One region of the Dactylosporangium sp. CA-152071 genome, then DNA from elsewhere that is predicted to be linked to it. Evidence: riboswitches for the same ligand, from Rfam matches in the RefSeq annotation. Region 1 holds a riboswitch; the other holds the start of a gene.
What was found. A riboswitch is a leader RNA that binds a small molecule or an ion and turns the genes downstream of it on or off. The one in region 1 is predicted to bind S-adenosylmethionine.
Positions count from the first base shown of each region.

Region 1 (8,242 bases):
CCTGCGTGATCGCGGCCTGTGGCGTGGTCCTGGCACTGAGTGACCTGGTGCCGGGACTCGCCGGCTGCGACGAGCTCGACAAGCCCACGAAGACCGGGATCATCACCTCGACGACCCGCATCGAGCAGCAGTGGCCGCAGCTCGCGCCCATCCAGCAGGTCCACTGGCAGGAGCACGAGGCCAGGGCGCGGTCCTGCCCGGAGATCGGGCCGATGGACTACACGATGGACGGGTTCGCGGTGCTGACCGCGGAGCGGGCCCAGGCACTGCCGGCGACCACGGCGGCGGAGGCTCCGGACGTGCCGGAGGACCTCCGCCCCTTCGCGCCCGCCGGCGCCGCATGGCTGCGGGTCGACGGCACCGACCTGCTGCTCGACAAGGCCTCCTCGACGGTCTACTTCACCCGCACCACCAGCTAGGCGGACTTCCTCGCCTTCGCTGGGGTGACCTTCTTCGCGGGCGTCGCCTTCTTCGCCGCGGGCGCCTTCTTCGCCGGGGTCCGCTTGATCGGGGTCGCCTCGGCCACGTCGTCGTCCTTCGCGGCGGCGGTCTTCACGGCCTTCTTCGCGGGCGCCTGGGCCGGCTCGCCGCGCGCCGCCTTCGCCCGCTCCACGGACGCCCGCAGCGCCGCCATCAGGTCGACCGCCGCGGCCGGCGCCTCCTCGGTCTCCTCCGGCTGGACGACCTCCCGGCCGGCCACCTTCGCGTCGATGACCTCCTGCAGCGCCTCGCGGTAGTTGTCCGTGTACGTCGACGGGTCGAAGTCCGCGGCCATCGACTCGATCAGGGAACCGGCCATCGCCAGCTCCGCCGGGCGCGCCGACACGTCCTCGTCGAGGATGTCGAACTTCGCCGCCCTGATCTCGTCGGGCCACAGCATCGTGTTGAGGACCAGCACGTCCTCGCGGACCCGCAGCGTCGCCAGCTGCTCCCGCTGCCGCAGCGCGACCTTGACGATCGCGACCCGCTCCGTGTTGGTGAGCGCGTCGCGCAGCAGCGCGTAGGGCTTCGCGGCCGTCTTGTCCGGCTCCAGGTAGTACGCCTTGTTGTAGAGGATCGGGTCGACCTGCTCGGCCGGCACGAACTCCAGCACCTCGATCGCCCTGCTCGTGGTCAGGGGCAGGTCGGCGAAGTCCTCGTCGGTGAGGATCACCATCTCGCCGCCGCCGAGGTCGTACCCCTTGGCGATGTCGTCATATGCGACCTCCTCGCCGTCGATCGAGCACACCCGCTTGTACTTGATCCGGCCGCCGTCGTCGCGGTGCACCTGGTTGAAGCGGATGTCCTTCTCTTCTGTCGCCGAATACAGCCGGACGGCGATCGACACGAGCCCGAAGGAGACCGCGCCTTTCCAGATCGCGCGCATTAAGGGATCCCTTTCCGCAGCGTGTTGACCTCGGAACACCAGCTTCGCATCGAATCGACCTCCACGCGAGGAAGTCGGCGGCGAACTATCGTGGGGTGATGGGGACCGGGCCGCCCGCACCGATGCTCGCCTCGACCGGCCCGCTTCCGACCGGGCCGGGCTGGTCGTATGAGTTCAAGTGGGACGGCATCCGGGCGATCGCCGTCGTCACCGCCGGCGTCACCCGTCTCTACGCGCGCAGCGGGGTCGAGGTGACCGCCGCCTATCCGGAGCTCGCGGCGATCGGCGAGGGCCTCGACGACACCGTCCTCGACGGCGAGGTCGTCACCATGGACGAGGCCGGCCGGCCGTCCTTCCAGCTGCTGGCCGAGCGGATGCACGTCCGCGAGCCGGCCCGGGCCGCGCGGCTGGCGGTCGCGTTGCCCGTGTCCTACCTGGCGTTCGACGTGCTGAGGGCCGCGGGCAAGGATGTGCTCGCATCGCCGTACACCAGCCGCCGCCGCATCCTCGAAGGGCTCGCGCTGGGGGCGCGGGCGGTGATCCCGCCGTGCTTCGACGACGGCCCGGCGACCGTCGCCGCCAGCCGCGACAACGCCCTCGAAGGCGTGGTGGCGAAGCGGACCGGCTCGCACTACCACCCCGGCCTCCGCTCGCCGGACTGGGTGAAGGTCAAGCTGGAGGAGAGCTGCGAGTTCGTCGTCGGCGGCTGGCGGCCCGGCAAGCGCGCCCTCGGCGCCCTGCTCGTCGGGGTGCCGGCGGCCGGTGGGCTGCTCGCCTTCAGCGGCCGGGTCGGCGGGGGGATCTCCAACGCGGCCGAGCGCGCCCTGCTGGACGCGCTGCGTGACCTGTCGGTGCCGCAGCCGCCCTTCGCCGGCACCGTGCCCCGCGAGGACGCCCGCGGCGCGACCTGGGTCACGCCGACGCTGGTGGTGGAGGTGAAGTTCAGCCACCGGACGCGCGACGGGCGGCTCCGCTTCCCGCGCTTCCTGCGCCTTCGGCCGGACCTCACCCCCGCGGACGTCGCTTCCTCCTTGGGCGGCGTCGATGCCTGACAAGGTCCGGGTCGAGGTCGAGGGGCGGCACCTCGACCTGACCAACCTCGACAAGGTCCTGTACCCGCAGGTCGGCTACACCAAGGGCGAGATCATCGACTACTACACCCGCATCGCGCCGGTCCTCCTGCCGCACCTCGCCGGCCGGCCCCTGACCCGCATCCGCTACCCCAACGGGGTCGACGGCATCAGCTTCTTCGAGAAGAACGCGCCGGCCGGCACGCCCGACTGGGTCCGCACCGTCCGGCTGCCGGTGCCCGGCTCCAGCCGTGGCCGCGAGACCATCGACTTCATCGTCGTCGAGGAGCTGGCCACGCTGGTCTGGCTGGCGAACCTCGCCGCGCTCGAGCTGCACACCCCGCAGTGGCGCGTCGCCGCCGACGGCTCGCCGCTCAACCCCGACCTGCTCGTCATCGACCTCGACCCCGGCCCGCCGGCCACGCTCGCCGACTGTTACGAGGTGGCCCTGCTGGTCCGGGACCGGCTCGCCGCCGACGGCCTGGAGCCGGCCGCCAAGACCTCCGGCCGCAAGGGCATGCAGCTGACCGCCGAGCTGTCCGGCGAGGAGACCGCCGACGAGATCAGCGCGTACGTCAAGGATGTCGCCGAGGAGCTCGCCCGCCTCCGGCCCGACCTGATCGTGGCCCGGATGGCGAAGCAGCTCCGCCCGGGGAAGGTCTTCATCGACTGGAGTCAGAACAACGCCTTCAAGACGACGGTCGCGCCGTTCTCGTTGCGCGCGGGTGCCCTGCCGACGGTGTCGGCCCCGCTGACCTGGGACGAGGTCGCCGAGGGCACGCTGACCATCGCCGACCTCACCCCTTCCGTCGTGCTGGACCGCGCCACCGCCGGGCCGTGACCCGGTGCGGTGCCGGCGCGCCGCCGACACCGCACCGGATCGTGCCGGCGCCGCCGGTGCCGCGGGATCGTGGCGGCGGGCCTGGTGGCTCAGCGGCGCAGGGCTTCCAGGAGGCGGTCGATGTGGGCTTCCGTGGTGCCGAGGCCGAAGCTGGCCCGCACCGCCTGGGGCGGCACCGGCGCCGACGGGGCGATCCTGGCCGTCGCCTCCGACAGCAGCCGCCGGGTCAGCGGATGCGCGCAGAACAGCCCCGTCCGCACCCCGATCCCGTGGTCCCGGCCGAGCGTCGTGGCCAGCGCGCCGGGGTCCTCGCCCAGCACCGCGAACGACACGATGCCGACCCGCTCCGCGTCCGCCTCGAACAGCCGCAGCTCCTCCACGTGCGGCAGCCGCGCCAGGCCCGCCCGCAGCCGTGCCACCAGGGCCCGCTCCACGGAGTGGTCGGCGGCGGCGAGCGCCCGGCACGCGGCCGCGATCGCGACGGCGCCGAGCAGGTTGGGCGTGCCGGCCTCGTGCCGCGCCGGCCCGGTCGCCCACCGGACGTCGAGGTCGTCGCCGACGCTGGCGCTCGCGCCGCCCCCGGCCAGGTACGGCTCGGCGGCGTCCAGCCAGTCCGCCCGCCCGGCCAGCACCCCGGCCCCGAACGGCGCGTAGAGCTTGTGCCCGGAGAACGCCACGTAGTCGGCGCCCAGCGCGGTCAGGTCGACCGGGGCGTGCGGGGCGAGCTGCGCCGCGTCGACCGCCAGCCGGGCCCCGTAGCGGTGCGCCACCTCGGCGAGCGCCGCCACCGGCCACACCTCGCCGGTCACGTTGCTCGCCGCCGTGACGCTGACCAGGCCGCACGGCTGCCGGCGCAGCGCCCACTCCAGCGACTCCACCGCCTCCTGCGGCGAGCGCGGCGCGTCCAGGTGGAGGCTCTGCTGCCACGGCAGCAGGTTGGCGTGGTGCTCCCCGTCGAACGTGAGCACCGTCGTGCCCTCGGGCACCGCCCTGGCCAGCAGGTTCAGGGCGTCGGTGGTGTTGCGGGTGAAGACGACCGTGTCGCCGTCGCGGCAGCCGACGAAGTCCGCGACGGTCTCTCTGGCCTGCTCGTACTCCCGCGTGCACCGCTCCGAGAGCGCGCCGGCGCCGCGGTGGACGCTGCCGTAGAACGGCAGGAGCTCGGCGACCGCGTCGGCTACCGCCCGCAGGCACGGGGCGGTCGCGGCGATGTCGAGGTTGGCGAAGTCGACGCTGCGGCCGTCGCGCAGCTTCACGTCACCGGGGGACAGGATCGTGGACATGGCAGAGTCCTCCGCTCGCGCTTGCCCGGACACACCGCGTGCCGGACCGTGTCATCACCCGGGGCACCCCGCCGCGAACGCGAGGGTTGCCGGCCAGCAAGCCGGGGCTTCAGCGCTGGCACTCATGACCTGGTCTCACCGTAGCGCGGATATGGTTGGCCCATGACCGATCTCCCGCCGACTGGGACGCCCCAGGATCCGGGTAACCGTGACGCCACCTTGTTGCCGTCGTCGGGTGATGTACGACCAGCGGCGGCCTCTGCCGCGCCCGAGGAACGGTCACCCTGGGCAGCTCCGATCCCCGTACCTGCCCCGTCGAGCGGCGGTCCGGTCCCGTCCAGCGGCGGTCCGGTCGCCCTGGACAAGGGGCCCGACGCATCGGCCGGTGCTTCCGGCGGTGCTTCCGGCGGAGCTACAGGCGGCACTTTTGGTGGTGCGGCCGGCCCGGCCGCCGGCTTGGCCGCGCCGCAGGGGTGGGACGCGGCCGGCGGCGACGTCGTGCCCAACGTGACGGAGGACGCCGCCCCCGACACCGGCGAGCAGCGCTACCCGACCGCGGCCCTCGCCCTGGCCGCCGCGCCGCCCGCCAAGCGCTCCGACCGCCGCCGCCTCTGGACGCTCATCGGCGTCATGGGCGGCATCGCGGCGTGCGGCGTCGCGCTGCTGGCGTTCTTCGGCTTCAGCGGCGGATGGACCGCCCTCGTCATCGGCGTCGGCGCGGCCGTCATCCCGGTGCCGCTGCTGGTCTCCTGTTTCCTGTGGCTCGACCGGTACGAGCCGGAGCCCGTCCGCTATCTCGTCTTCGTCTTCGGCTGGGGCGCGTGCGTGGCCACCGGCGTGGCGCTCGTGGTCAACACCGCCGGCGGGGTGCTCGCCGACAAGCTCGGCCTGTCGGACGCGATCGTGGCGGTCGTGGTCGCGCCGTTCATCGAGGAGAGCATGAAGGCCCTCGGGCCGGTCCTGCTGCTGTGGCGCCGCCCCCGGGCGTTCTCCGGCCTGATCGACGGCATCGTCTACTGCGGGCTGTCCGCGACCGGGTTCGCGATGGTGGAGAACATCCTGTACCTCGGGTACAAGGGCTACGCCGACACCGCCGAGCAGGGCGGCGCGGTGAAGGGCGCGGCGGCGCTCGTCGGCATCTTCATCGTGCGCATCCTGATGACCGGGTTCGCGCACCCGCTCTTCACGTCGATGACCGCGATCGGGCTCGGCACCGCGTCGCGCAGCTCGACGAAGGCGGTCAAGTGGCTCGCACCCCTCGCCGGCCTGCTGCTCGCGATGCTGCTGCACGGCTCGTGGAACCTCATGTCGGTGATCGCCGCCGCGAAGCCGATCATCCTGCTGTACGGCTATTTCTCCGTCATGATGCCGATCTTCCTCTGCATGGTCGGCTTCGCGCTGTGGCAGCGCGCGGCCGAGGGCAGGCTGACCGAGCGGATGCTCACCGAGTACGCGCGGGCCGGCTGGTTCTCCCCGCCGGAGGTGGCGTCGCTCGGCACGCTCGGCAGGCGGCTGTCCGCCCGCCGGTGGGCCAAGCGGGTCGCCGGAGACCCGGGTGCCAAGGCGATGAAAGCCTTCCAGTTCGACGCGACGAAGCTCGCCCTGCTCCGCGACGGCATGCGCCGCGGCCTGGACAACACGCCGGCCCGCCGGATGGAGGCGCTCGCCGAGGAACGCCAGCTGCTGACGGCGCTCGCCGCCTACCGGCAGGTCTTCGTCGGGCGCGATCCGCAGGCACCCATGGCGGTGTGGGACGGCAGCAGGTATCACATCACCTTCCCGGACGGGATGGTCCGGGTGCTCGCCGCTCCGCCCACCCCGGTCGTGCCCGTCCCGGTCGTCGTGCCGCCGCCTCCGCCCCCGCCGCCGATGTACGCCGGATACCCCTACCCCTACACCTACAGATAGAGCCCCGTCGAGTCCGGCTCGACCCGCCGCGCCGCGACGGCGTGCACGTCCCGCTCGCGCAGCAGCACGTAGTCGCGGCCCTGCAGCTCCACCTCGGAGCGGTCCTCCGGGTCGAACAGCACCCTGTCGCCGGCCACGATCGACCGTACGTTGGGCCCCACCCCGACGGCCGTGGCCCACGACAGGCGCCGCCCCACCGACGCCGTGGCCGGGATCACGATGCCGGACGCGTGCCGGCGCTCGCCCTCGGCCCCTTCGAGCCGGACGAGGACCCGGTCGTGCAGCAACCGGATCGGCAGGCCCCCTTCCACATCGGACACGACGGGCGGGGTGGTGGCCGGCGGGTAACCGGCGGCTGGCTGGGCTGTCACGGTTGCGACGCTACCGCCTGGGTACGTGCGATCGCCGCGGGACCCGGACTACGGTGAAGCGTCCGGTCGGTTCGCAGGCATTCACAGGGGGTTTCGTGGGCCGGTTCGATCAGGTGCGCGCCAATCTCCGGCGGGCGTACGAGCAGCGTCTCGAAAACGCCCGCCTCGAACGCGAGGCGATCGCCGCGGAAGTGGCTGAGGCTGAGGTGCCGCCGCCTCCACCGCCGGCCGAGCCCGACGTGATCCACTCGTCGACGATGAGCCGCGACGACGCCGAGATCCCGCGTGGCCTGCGGCTCGCCGCCGCCTGGTCGTGGCGCCTGCTGGTCCTCGTGGCGGCCCTCGCGGTCCTGCTCTGGCTGGTCAGCCGGCTCGACACGGTGCTCATCCCGCTGAGCATCGCCCTGCTGCTGTCCGCCCTGCTCGCGCCGATGATGGAGTTCCTGCGCCGCCGCGTGAAGCTCCCGCCGTCCCTGGCCGCGTTCCTGGTGCTCGTCACCGGCCTCGCCGCCGTCGCGGGCGTGCTCACGCTGGTCGTCAGCGAGTTCGTCGACGGCTTCCCCAACCTGGCCGACAAGGCCTCGGCCGGCGTCAACCAGATCCAGGACTGGCTCACCACCGGCCCGCTGCACCTCAACGGCAGCCAGCTCGACGCCACCTTCGACGCCGCCACCAACTGGCTCAAGGACAACCGCGGCAGCCTCACCGACAGCGCTGTCTCCACCGCCACCGCCACCATCGAGTTCTTCGCGCTCCTCCTGCTGGTGCTCTTCGTCACGTTCTTCTTCATGCGCGACGGTCACCGCATCTGGCTCTTCCTCACCGGCGTCCTGCCCACCCCCGCCCGCGACCCCATCCGCCGCGCCGGCGAGGCCGCCTGGCGCACCCTGGTCGCCTACGTCCGCGCGACGGTGCTGGTCGCCTTCATCGACGCCCTCGGCATCGGCCTGCTCCTGGTCATCATCGACGTGGACTTCTGGTTCCCCCTGGCGACAATGGTGTTCCTGGCCGCCTTCGTCCCCATCGTCGGCGCCACCGTCTCAGGCGCCGTGGCCGTCCTCGTCGCCCTCGTCGACGAAGGCCCGATCAGCGCCCTGGTCGTCCTCATCGGCGTCATCGCCGTCCAACAACTCGAAGGCCACGTCCTCCAGCCCCTCATCATGGGCCGCGCCGTCTCCGTCCACCCCTTGGCCGTCATCGTCGCCATCTCCACCGGCGTCGTCCTGGCCGGCATCATCGGCGCCCTGGTAGCCGTCCCCCTGGTAGCCGTCCTCAACACCGGCATCCGCCACCTGGTCCAACACCGCCACGAACCACCCCCCGACTCGGTCATCATCTCCGCGGATTGACCCTGCTCGTGCCACCGGCCAGGCCCGCCCTTCGAACCAGACCGGCGCACCGAC
Region 1 is NZ_JBNJMZ010000001.1:5,136,312-5,144,553, reverse strand. It holds gene ACQEVZ_RS23050 (hypothetical protein) at 1-419, shown strand, start outside; gene ACQEVZ_RS23045 (Ku protein) at 416-1,366, opposite strand; gene ligD (non-homologous end-joining DNA ligase) at 1,465-2,418, shown strand; gene ligD (non-homologous end-joining DNA ligase) at 2,411-3,277, shown strand; gene ACQEVZ_RS23030 (aminotransferase class V-fold PLP-dependent enzyme) at 3,367-4,560, opposite strand; SAM riboswitch class IV at 4,573-4,690, opposite strand; gene ACQEVZ_RS23025 (PrsW family intramembrane metalloprotease) at 5,017-6,468, shown strand; gene ACQEVZ_RS23020 (GroES family chaperonin) at 6,459-6,788, opposite strand; gene ACQEVZ_RS23015 (AI-2E family transporter) at 6,935-8,188, shown strand.

Region 2 (8,242 bases), 180 kb from region 1:
GAGTTCTCCCGCCTCGCCGACCTCGCGACCGGCGGTGGGGCCAACTTCACCCTCTTCACCCTGCTCGTCTCGTCCGGCTTCCTGCTGGTCGTCGTCGTGGCCCTCTTCTGCGGCGACACGGTGGCGAGCGAGGCGTCGTGGGGGAGCCTGCGGTACCTGCTGGCGATGCCCGTCCCGCGGGCCCGGCTGCTCGGCGTCAAGGTGACCGCGGCGCTGCTCTACTGCCTCCTCGCGGTCCTGGTCCTGGTCGGCACCGCGATGCTGGCCGGCACCCTGCGCTACGGCTGGGCCCCGCTCAACGCCCCCATCGGCGGGGAGATCGCCGCCGGCACGAGCGTCGTCCGCCTGCTGGAGATCGTCGGCTACCTGTGCGTGTCGCTCCTGGTCGTCGCCTCGCTCGCGTTCCTGCTCTCCGTCTCCACCGACGCCCCGCTCGGCGCCGTCGGCGGCGCGGTGCTGCTGCAGATCCTGTCCAGCATCCTGGACCAGATCACCGCCCTCGGAAACCTCCGCAACTTCCTGCCCACCCACTACAACGACGCCTGGCTCGGCCTGCTCTCCACCCCGCTGCAGACCGACGACATCGTGAAGGGCTGCATCGCCTCCCTCGCCTACGCCACCGTCTTCTTCTCCCTCGCGTGGTGGCGCTTTCTGCGAAAAGACGTGGTGAGCTGAATGCGTCTCGCGTACTGACCGGTAGGGTGCCGGTCCATGCGAACCTCGGCGCTCCGCGGTGCCTGGCTCCTCGTCCTCGGCCTCGCCGCGCTCTCCGGCACCCTCTACTACGACCAGGCCAACCTGGCGGCCTGGACCTCATACGTCGCCTCCTCCAACGCGATGAGCGGCCCCGCCGAGGCCTTCACCGCCCAGATCTTCACCCTCATCGGCGCTCTGGCCTCGGCGTCGGCGGCGTCGCTGGTCGCCGTCTGCGCCCTGCTCTTCGCCACCGGCCGCACCTTCGGCCACTGGGCCCTGCGCCTGACCGTGGTGCTGACCCTGGTCCTGCTGTCGCTGGTCGCGGTGGTCGTCGTGGTCGCCACCCTGACGGGCGACCCGCCGGCCGCCGTCATCGACACCCCGGTCTGGCTCCTGGCCGCCGAGTGGCTCGCCGTCCTGGCCGCCCTGGCCGGCGCCGCCATCACCACCTCGACGCTCTGGGGCTTCACCCCCGCCACCGACCCCCTCTGACCGGGGGCCTGCGCACGGCGTACCAGCGACGGGAAACGGCTAGGCGGGCGGCCTCTGGTAGCCCGGGATCGTGGTCATCGGGGGGCGGTCCGGGTGGGCGACCGGGTGGTCGGCCGGGGTGACCGTGCCGGTGCGCCTGACGAACTGGGTGAGGGTCGGCCAGACCGGGGCGCCGGGGGTGACCCGGGCGTGGATGGTGTGCAGGATCGTGGCGGCCATGCGGCCCAGGGCCGCGGTGTCCTGGTGACCGTGGGTGCGCTGGCCGAGGTCGACCTGCGCGACCGCGTCCAGGCCGGCGGTGCGGTAGGTGTCGATGAGCAGGCCGGTCTCGACGCCGTAGCCCGCGGCGAAGGGCAGGGACTCCAGCAGGGAGCGGCGGGCCGCGTACTCGCCGGCGAGGGGTTGCACGACGCCGGCCAGGGCGGGGAAGTAGGCGTTGAGCAGCGGGCGGGCGGCGAGCTCCGTGACGCGCCCGCCGCCGCCGGCCGAGACGTCCAGGAGGGGGCGGTCGTAGAAGGCCTTCACCATCTGGGTGGCCGGGTCGTCCAGCAGCGGGCCGAGGAGGCCGGTGACGAAGTGCGGCCGGAAGTCGGTGAGGTCGGCGTCGACGTACACCAGGATGTCGCCGGTGGCGACGGCCAGGGCCTTCCAGAGCACCTCGCCCTTCCCGGGGCGGGAGCCGGTCCCGGGGAGGATGTCGTCGCGGTGGTGGACGGTGGCGCCGGCCTGGCGGGCGACCTCGGCGGTCCGGTCGACGGAGCCCGAGTCGACCACGATGACCTCGTCGACCAGGGGCATGAGGGTGCGCGCGCCGGTGACGATCTCGGCGACGGTCGGCTCCTCGTCCAGCGCCGGCAGCACGACGCTGATCCGGGTGTCGCCCTTGCGGTCGTAGAGGTCGGCGAGGGGCCAGTCGCGCCATGCCGAGGTGCGCTTGGCGAACCAGTCCGCCGCGTCGGGATGCATGAGTGAAACCGTAGTCAGGTCCATCTCGTGAGATGACTCATACAGCGGCACCCGTGTCGGCCCTTACACTCGAATACGAACCACGCGAACAGCACGTCACAACTGAATACCTCATCCAGAGGGGCAGAGGGATACGGCCCGATGAAGCCCCGGCAACCCCTGCGACACGTCTCGACGCTGAGTCCGGTCGCGGTAGGTGCCAAATCCGTCCCGGTGCGCAAGGCCATGCACCTGGGAAAGATGAGAGGAAGGCCTCCATGACCTCGACGCTCGGCGTCTTCACCGACTCTCCCGCCCGCCACCTGGTCTGCCGTGGCTGCGGCGCCCAGTTCCCGCTCGCCGCGCAGCACGCCTGCTACGAGTGTTTCGGCCCGCTCGAGGTGGGCTACGACGCCGAGGCGCTCGGCCGGGTCACCCGCGAGCAGATCGAAGCCGGCCCCCAGAACATCTGGCGCTATGCGCCGCTGCTGCCGGTCGGCACCGACCCCGCCAGCCGCGTGACCCTCGACCCGGGGCTGACCCCGCTGGTCAAGGCGGATCTGCTGGCCAAGGAGCTCGGCATCACCGGCGCGCTGTGGGTGAAGGACGACTCGGCCAACCCGACCCACTCGTTCAAGGACCGGGTCGTCTCGGTGGCGCTGACGGCGGCGAAGGCGCTGGGGTTCACCCGCTACTCGTGCGCCTCCACCGGCAACCTGGCCAACTCGGTCGCCGCGCACGCGGCGCGGGCCGGGGTGCCGTCGACGGTGTTCATCCCGTCGGACCTGGAGCCCGGCAAGGTCGTCATGAGCGCCGTGTACGGCGGTGACGTCGTGGCGATCGAGGGGTCCTACGACGACGTCAACCGGCTGTGCTCGGAGCTGACCGAGACCGACGAGTTCGAGGACACGGCGTTCGTCAACGTCAACGTGCGGCCGTTCTACGCCGAGGGGTCCAAGACGCTCGGGTATGAGGTCGCGGAGCAGCTCGGCTGGCGGATCCCGGCGCAGGTCGTGATCCCGATGGCCAGCGGCGAGCTGCTGACGAAGATCGACAAGGCGTTCAGCGAGCTGGTGGAGATCGGGCTCGTGCCCGACACGGAGTGGACGGTGTTCGGCGCGCAGTCCGCGGGCTGCAACCCGATCGCGGTGGCGCTGCACAAGGGCACCGACGAGATCGTCCCGGTGAAGCCGACGGGCATCGCCAAGTCGCTCAACATCGGCGACCCGGCGGCCGGCGTCTACGCGCTGGAGTCGGTGCGGCGCACCGGCGGCTGGATGGAGTACGTCGACGACGACGAGATCCGCGCCGGCATCGAGCTGCTCGCCCGCACGACCGGCGTGTTCGCCGAGACCGCCGGCGGGGTCACCACCGCGGTGCTGAAGAAGCTGGTCGAGACCGGCAGGCTCGACCCGTCGAAGGAGACGGTCGTCTTCAACACCGGCGACGGGCTGAAGACCCTCGATGCGGTCGCCGGCACGGTCGGCCCGACGCACCGGGTCAAGCCTTCGCTGAAGTCCGTCCGCGAGGCCGGGCTGGTGAGCTGAGGCCCGGGCCATTTCGGCTGAGGGCTGATTTTTTCGCGCAACCCGCCGACGCCGTGACGGACGGTGTCGGTTCGGGTGCGGCTGAGAGAGCGCTTTCACTCCTTGGACGAGGGGCGACTCAGCCGATCGACGGAGCCGGTCGCGACGCAGTGTGATCGCGCTCAAGCCGTGCGTCTCGAAGCCACCCGGCGAGGGACTTGACGACCTCAGGACCGCGCGCCAGGATGCTCGGTGCGGGAGGACGTGTCGCCGCGAGGCCCGGACCCTGGTCCAGGCCCGCGACCACAACACCGGAGGTGTTGGCGAGCGTCCTCTCGACCATTTCCACCGGTCCCCGTATATCTGTTGTCCGTCGATGCGTCTCTGCGCCACGCTGGCGGGCATGAGCCAGGACCTCAGCATCGTCGAGCTGGACGCCGATGACCCGGCGGCGGTCGACGCGGCCTTCACCATCGGTAACGAGGCGATCCTCGCCGACCTGCCGGACTTCCCACCGAGCTGCCGCGCCGAGCACGAGGTCCGGGTCCGCCTGCCGATGCCGGGCACGGACCGGCACACGTTCCTGGCGTATCGCGACGGTCTCGCGGTCGGGCTCGTACAGGCGGATCTCCCGATATTCGACAATCTGAACAAATCGTTCCTCGACGTGCTGGTCCTGAAGGAGCACCGGCGGCGGGGCGTCGGGCGGGCGCTGTTCCGGCACGCGGTCGGCTTCGGCCTGGCCCGTGGCCGCACCTCGGTGATGGGGTTCAGCGTGATTACCGACGCCGGTGGCGCGCCGACCGGCTCCTCGGCGCCGTTCGCCGCGGCGCTCGGCCTGGACAACAAGCTCCTGGACGTGCGCCGCCGGCTCGACCTGTCGACCGCCGACGATGCCGAGCTGGCGAGGATGCTCGCCACGAGCTGGCCGAAGGCGGCCGGCTACAGCACCGTCCAGTGGGGCAACACGCCGCCCGAGGAGCTGCTCGAGGACATGGCGCTGCTGGACAGCTCCTTCCTCGACGAGGCGCCGAAGGGTGACCTCGACCTGGAGGCGGAGAAGGTCGACGCCGATCGTCTGCGGCGGGTGTACGAGACGCGCGCCCGCTACGGTGCGCGCCCATACGAGACCGGCGTCATCCACGACGCGACCGGCCGGCTCGTCGCGTTGAGCGCGCTGCGGATGAGCAAGACCGTCGACTGGCACGCGTGGCAGCAGATCACCCTGGTGCACCCGGCCCACCGGGGGCACCGGCTCGGCCTGATCTCCAAGCTGGTCAACCTGCAGACCATGCGCGCACAGGAGCCGGCGGTCCGGATCGTCGACACGTTCAACGCCGAGGTCAACTCGCACATGATCGCGATCAACGAGGCGATGGGGTTCCGCGCGCTCGACCGGTGGGCCAACTGGCAGGCGTCAGTCGCGTGAGCGGTCCTCGTACATGGCGAGGAAGATCGAATAAGGTCGGCCGTGGGTGCGCTCGCGGCCGGCGTATTCGTCGAGCAGTGTCTGGAAGCGGTCCTGCAGCTCCTGCCACTCCGCCGGGGTGAGCCGCAGCCCGAGCCGGGCGAAGTTGGCCGTGTCGGCCTGACCGTCCAGCAGCGCCAGCTCGTCGTTGAACGCGTCGAGCATCGCCCGGTTGGTGCCCGCGCCCTGGTCGCCGAGGCTGAGCTGCCACGACTTGGTCGTCGACAGGTAGGGCACCTCGCGCGTGCCGCGCGGCCCGCGGCGCTCCTCCTGGGGCACCAGGAACCCCGTCGCGACCAGCGTCCGGACGTGGTGCAGCACGGTCGCCGGGTTGGCGTCGAGCCGCTCGGCGATCTCCTTGTTGGTGAGCGCACGGTCCAGGCAGAGCCGGATGATGCGCAGGCGGACGCCGGAGGCGAGTGCCTTGGCCTCCGCGTCGGTCGCTGGTCGCCGCATCGTCCGAGTCTAGCGATTGACTTTTCCCAATCGGTCATCGACAGTGGGTCCGTGAGACTGGGCCTGCTCCGCGATCACGACTTCCGGCTGCTCTTCACCGCCGACACCATCAGCCAGGTCGGCACCCAGGTGACCCTGCTCGCGCTCCCGCTCGTCGCCGTGCTCACGCTCGACGCGACCGCGCTGGAGGTCGGGATCCTGGCGGCCTGCGAGACCGCCGCGTTCCTGCTGGTCGGACTGCCCGCCGGGGCTCTCGTGGACCGGCTGCGGCGGCGCGAGACGATGATCGTCGCCGACCTCCTGCGGGCGGTCCTGCTCGCCTCCGTGCCGCTGGCGTGGTGGAGCGACACGTTGCGGATGCCGCAGCTGTACGTGGTGGGCCTGCTCTGCGGGGTGTGCACGGTCTTCTTCGACGTGGGGTATCAGAGCTACCTGCCGTTCCTGGTCGGCAAGGACCGCCTGGTCGAGGGCAACGCGATCCTGGAGATGGTGCGCTCCACCTCCCAGATCGGCGGCCCGAGCGTCGCCGGCGGCCTGGTCAAGGTGCTCGGCGGCCCGCTCGCCCTCGCCACCGACGCGGCCAGCTACGTGCTGTCGGCGCTGTTCCTGTGGCGGATCCGCAAGATCGAGGAGCGCCCGGCCCGCAAGCCCGACGCACACCTCGGCCGGGAGATCCTGGAGGGTCTCCGGTTCGTCGTGGGCAACCGGCTGCTGCGGGCGATCTCCATGTGCACGGGCACCGGCAACTTCTTCGGCTCCATGTACGGCGCGATGCTGATCGTCTACTTCGCCCGGGACCTCGCCCTGTCGCCGGCGGTCATCGGCCTGTGGTTCAGCGTCACCGGGTTCGGCGCGCTGGCCGGCGCGTTCCTGGTCGGGCCGTTCGTGCGCTGGTTCGGGCAGGGGCCGGCGATGTGGATCTCGATGCTCGCCGCGTCCCTCGGCGAGCTGCTGGTGCCGTTCGCGCGCGACGACTGGCGGCTGTGGCTCGCGGCGGCGGGCAGCATCGTCTTCGGCATCGGCGTCGTGGTCTACAACGTGACCCAGGTCAGCTTCCGGCAGACGATCACGCCCGACGACCTGCTCGGCCGGATGAACGCCACGATGCGGTTCATCGTCTGGGGCACGATGCCGATCGGCGGGCTCGTCGGCGGCGTGCTCGGCACTGCCATCGGCGTGCACGAGACCATCTGGGTGGCATGCGCCGGAATGCTGGTATCGGTGGTGCCGCTCGTTCTGTCACCCTTGCGGAAGCTCCGCGAGTTGACGTCCGCACCTTCCGCGGGCACGGAAGCAGTGCGGAAGTAGGCCGATCTTGCGGTTGTGGGCGGTTGCGTGGTTCCAGTCACGGCTTCCTGGCACAACCGCAAGATCGGCGCTTCCATCCACATTCGTCTGACATTTTGCTTATTCTTTACCGGTACGATTCGACGCCTGACGATGCGCTGGCATTTGTCGGACCGCTCAAGAAAGGTCCCATCGGAAACCTTTTGCGTGCGCATGAACCGTGACCTTGCTGTCCGATTTGGGGCTGTCGGGTCTCGGGTTATCTCGTGTACCGTCCGTTTCGGTCGTCGATCCTCGCGCCGGTGCCACGCTCATGGCCCGGCGTGCCGGCCGAGGACCTCAAGGCTGGTCCCCACAGCCAGCCGGAGTACGAAGAGGGACCGAAAGCAGAGGAAGTGCACCGTGGCACAGGGCACCGTCAAGTGGTTCAACAGCGAAAAGGGCTATGGCTTCATCGCGGTCGACGGGGGGCAGGACGTCTTCGTCCACTTCTCCGCGATCGAGATGGATGGCTACAAATCGCTGGAAGACGGACAGCGCGTCGAGTTCGAGATCGCGCAGGGCCAGAAGGGCCCGCAGGCCGAGAAGGTTCGTCACCTCGCCTGACAGATCGTTCGTCCACCCCCGCCGGGGCACCGTCCTCATTGATGAGGAACGGTGCCCTGCGTCTTTTCCGCCATTGTTCGTGCCATTCATGCCTGATTTGTAGGTGTTTGCACGCTTCGACCACCCTGGCCGTCACCTCGGGTTTGCTTGCACTCGACGGGCCAGAGTGCTAAACAGGAGTTGGCACTCGCAACAGGTGAGTGCCAACGGTCGGGGCGGTGCAGCGCCTGGGCGCGGGAGCGTCGAGGGGCTGGTCGTCGCGGGCTCATCCGGCCCGACCATTGAGGATCCCGCTGGGTCCTTGAAGGTGCGAAAGCAGGCGGTGAGCCGCCGGCCCCACGTGGGTCGCGAGGCGTAGCCGGAGTGTCCAGGAGGACAACGCCGAATGGCCAAGATTATCGCGTTCGACGAGGAAGCGCGCCGCGGCCTCGAGCGGGGCATGAACACCCTCGCCGACGCCGTCAAGGTGACGCTGGGCCCCAAGGGCCGCAACGTCGTCCTCGAGAAGAAGTGGGGCGCGCCCACCATCACCAACGATGGTGTGAGCATCGCCAAGGAGATCGAGCTCGAGGACCCCTACGAGAAGATCGGCGCCGAGCTGGTCAAGGAGGTCGCGAAGAAGACGGACGACGTCGCCGGTGACGGCACGACGACCGCGACCGTCCTCGCCCAGGCGCTGGTCCGTGAAGGTCTGCGCAACGTCGCCGCGGGTGCCAACCCGATGGCGCTGAAGCGCGGCATCGAGGCCGCCGTCGCGTCCGTCGCG
Region 2 is NZ_JBNJMZ010000001.1:5,318,746-5,326,987, reverse strand. It holds gene ACQEVZ_RS23800 (ABC transporter permease) at 1-675, shown strand, start outside; gene ACQEVZ_RS23795 (hypothetical protein) at 712-1,188, shown strand; gene ACQEVZ_RS23790 (glucosyl-3-phosphoglycerate synthase) at 1,228-2,154, opposite strand; SAM riboswitch class I at 2,263-2,401, shown strand; gene thrC (threonine synthase) at 2,412-3,680, shown strand; gene ACQEVZ_RS23780 (GNAT family N-acetyltransferase) at 4,063-5,088, shown strand; gene ACQEVZ_RS23775 (helix-turn-helix domain-containing protein) at 5,077-5,583, opposite strand; gene ACQEVZ_RS23770 (MFS transporter) at 5,635-6,891, shown strand; gene ACQEVZ_RS23765 (cold-shock protein) at 7,273-7,476, shown strand; gene groL (chaperonin GroEL) at 7,862-8,242, shown strand, end outside.
Region 2: another riboswitch for S-adenosylmethionine. It lies ahead of thrC (threonine synthase); the one in region 1 lies ahead of ACQEVZ_RS23030 (aminotransferase class V-fold PLP-dependent enzyme).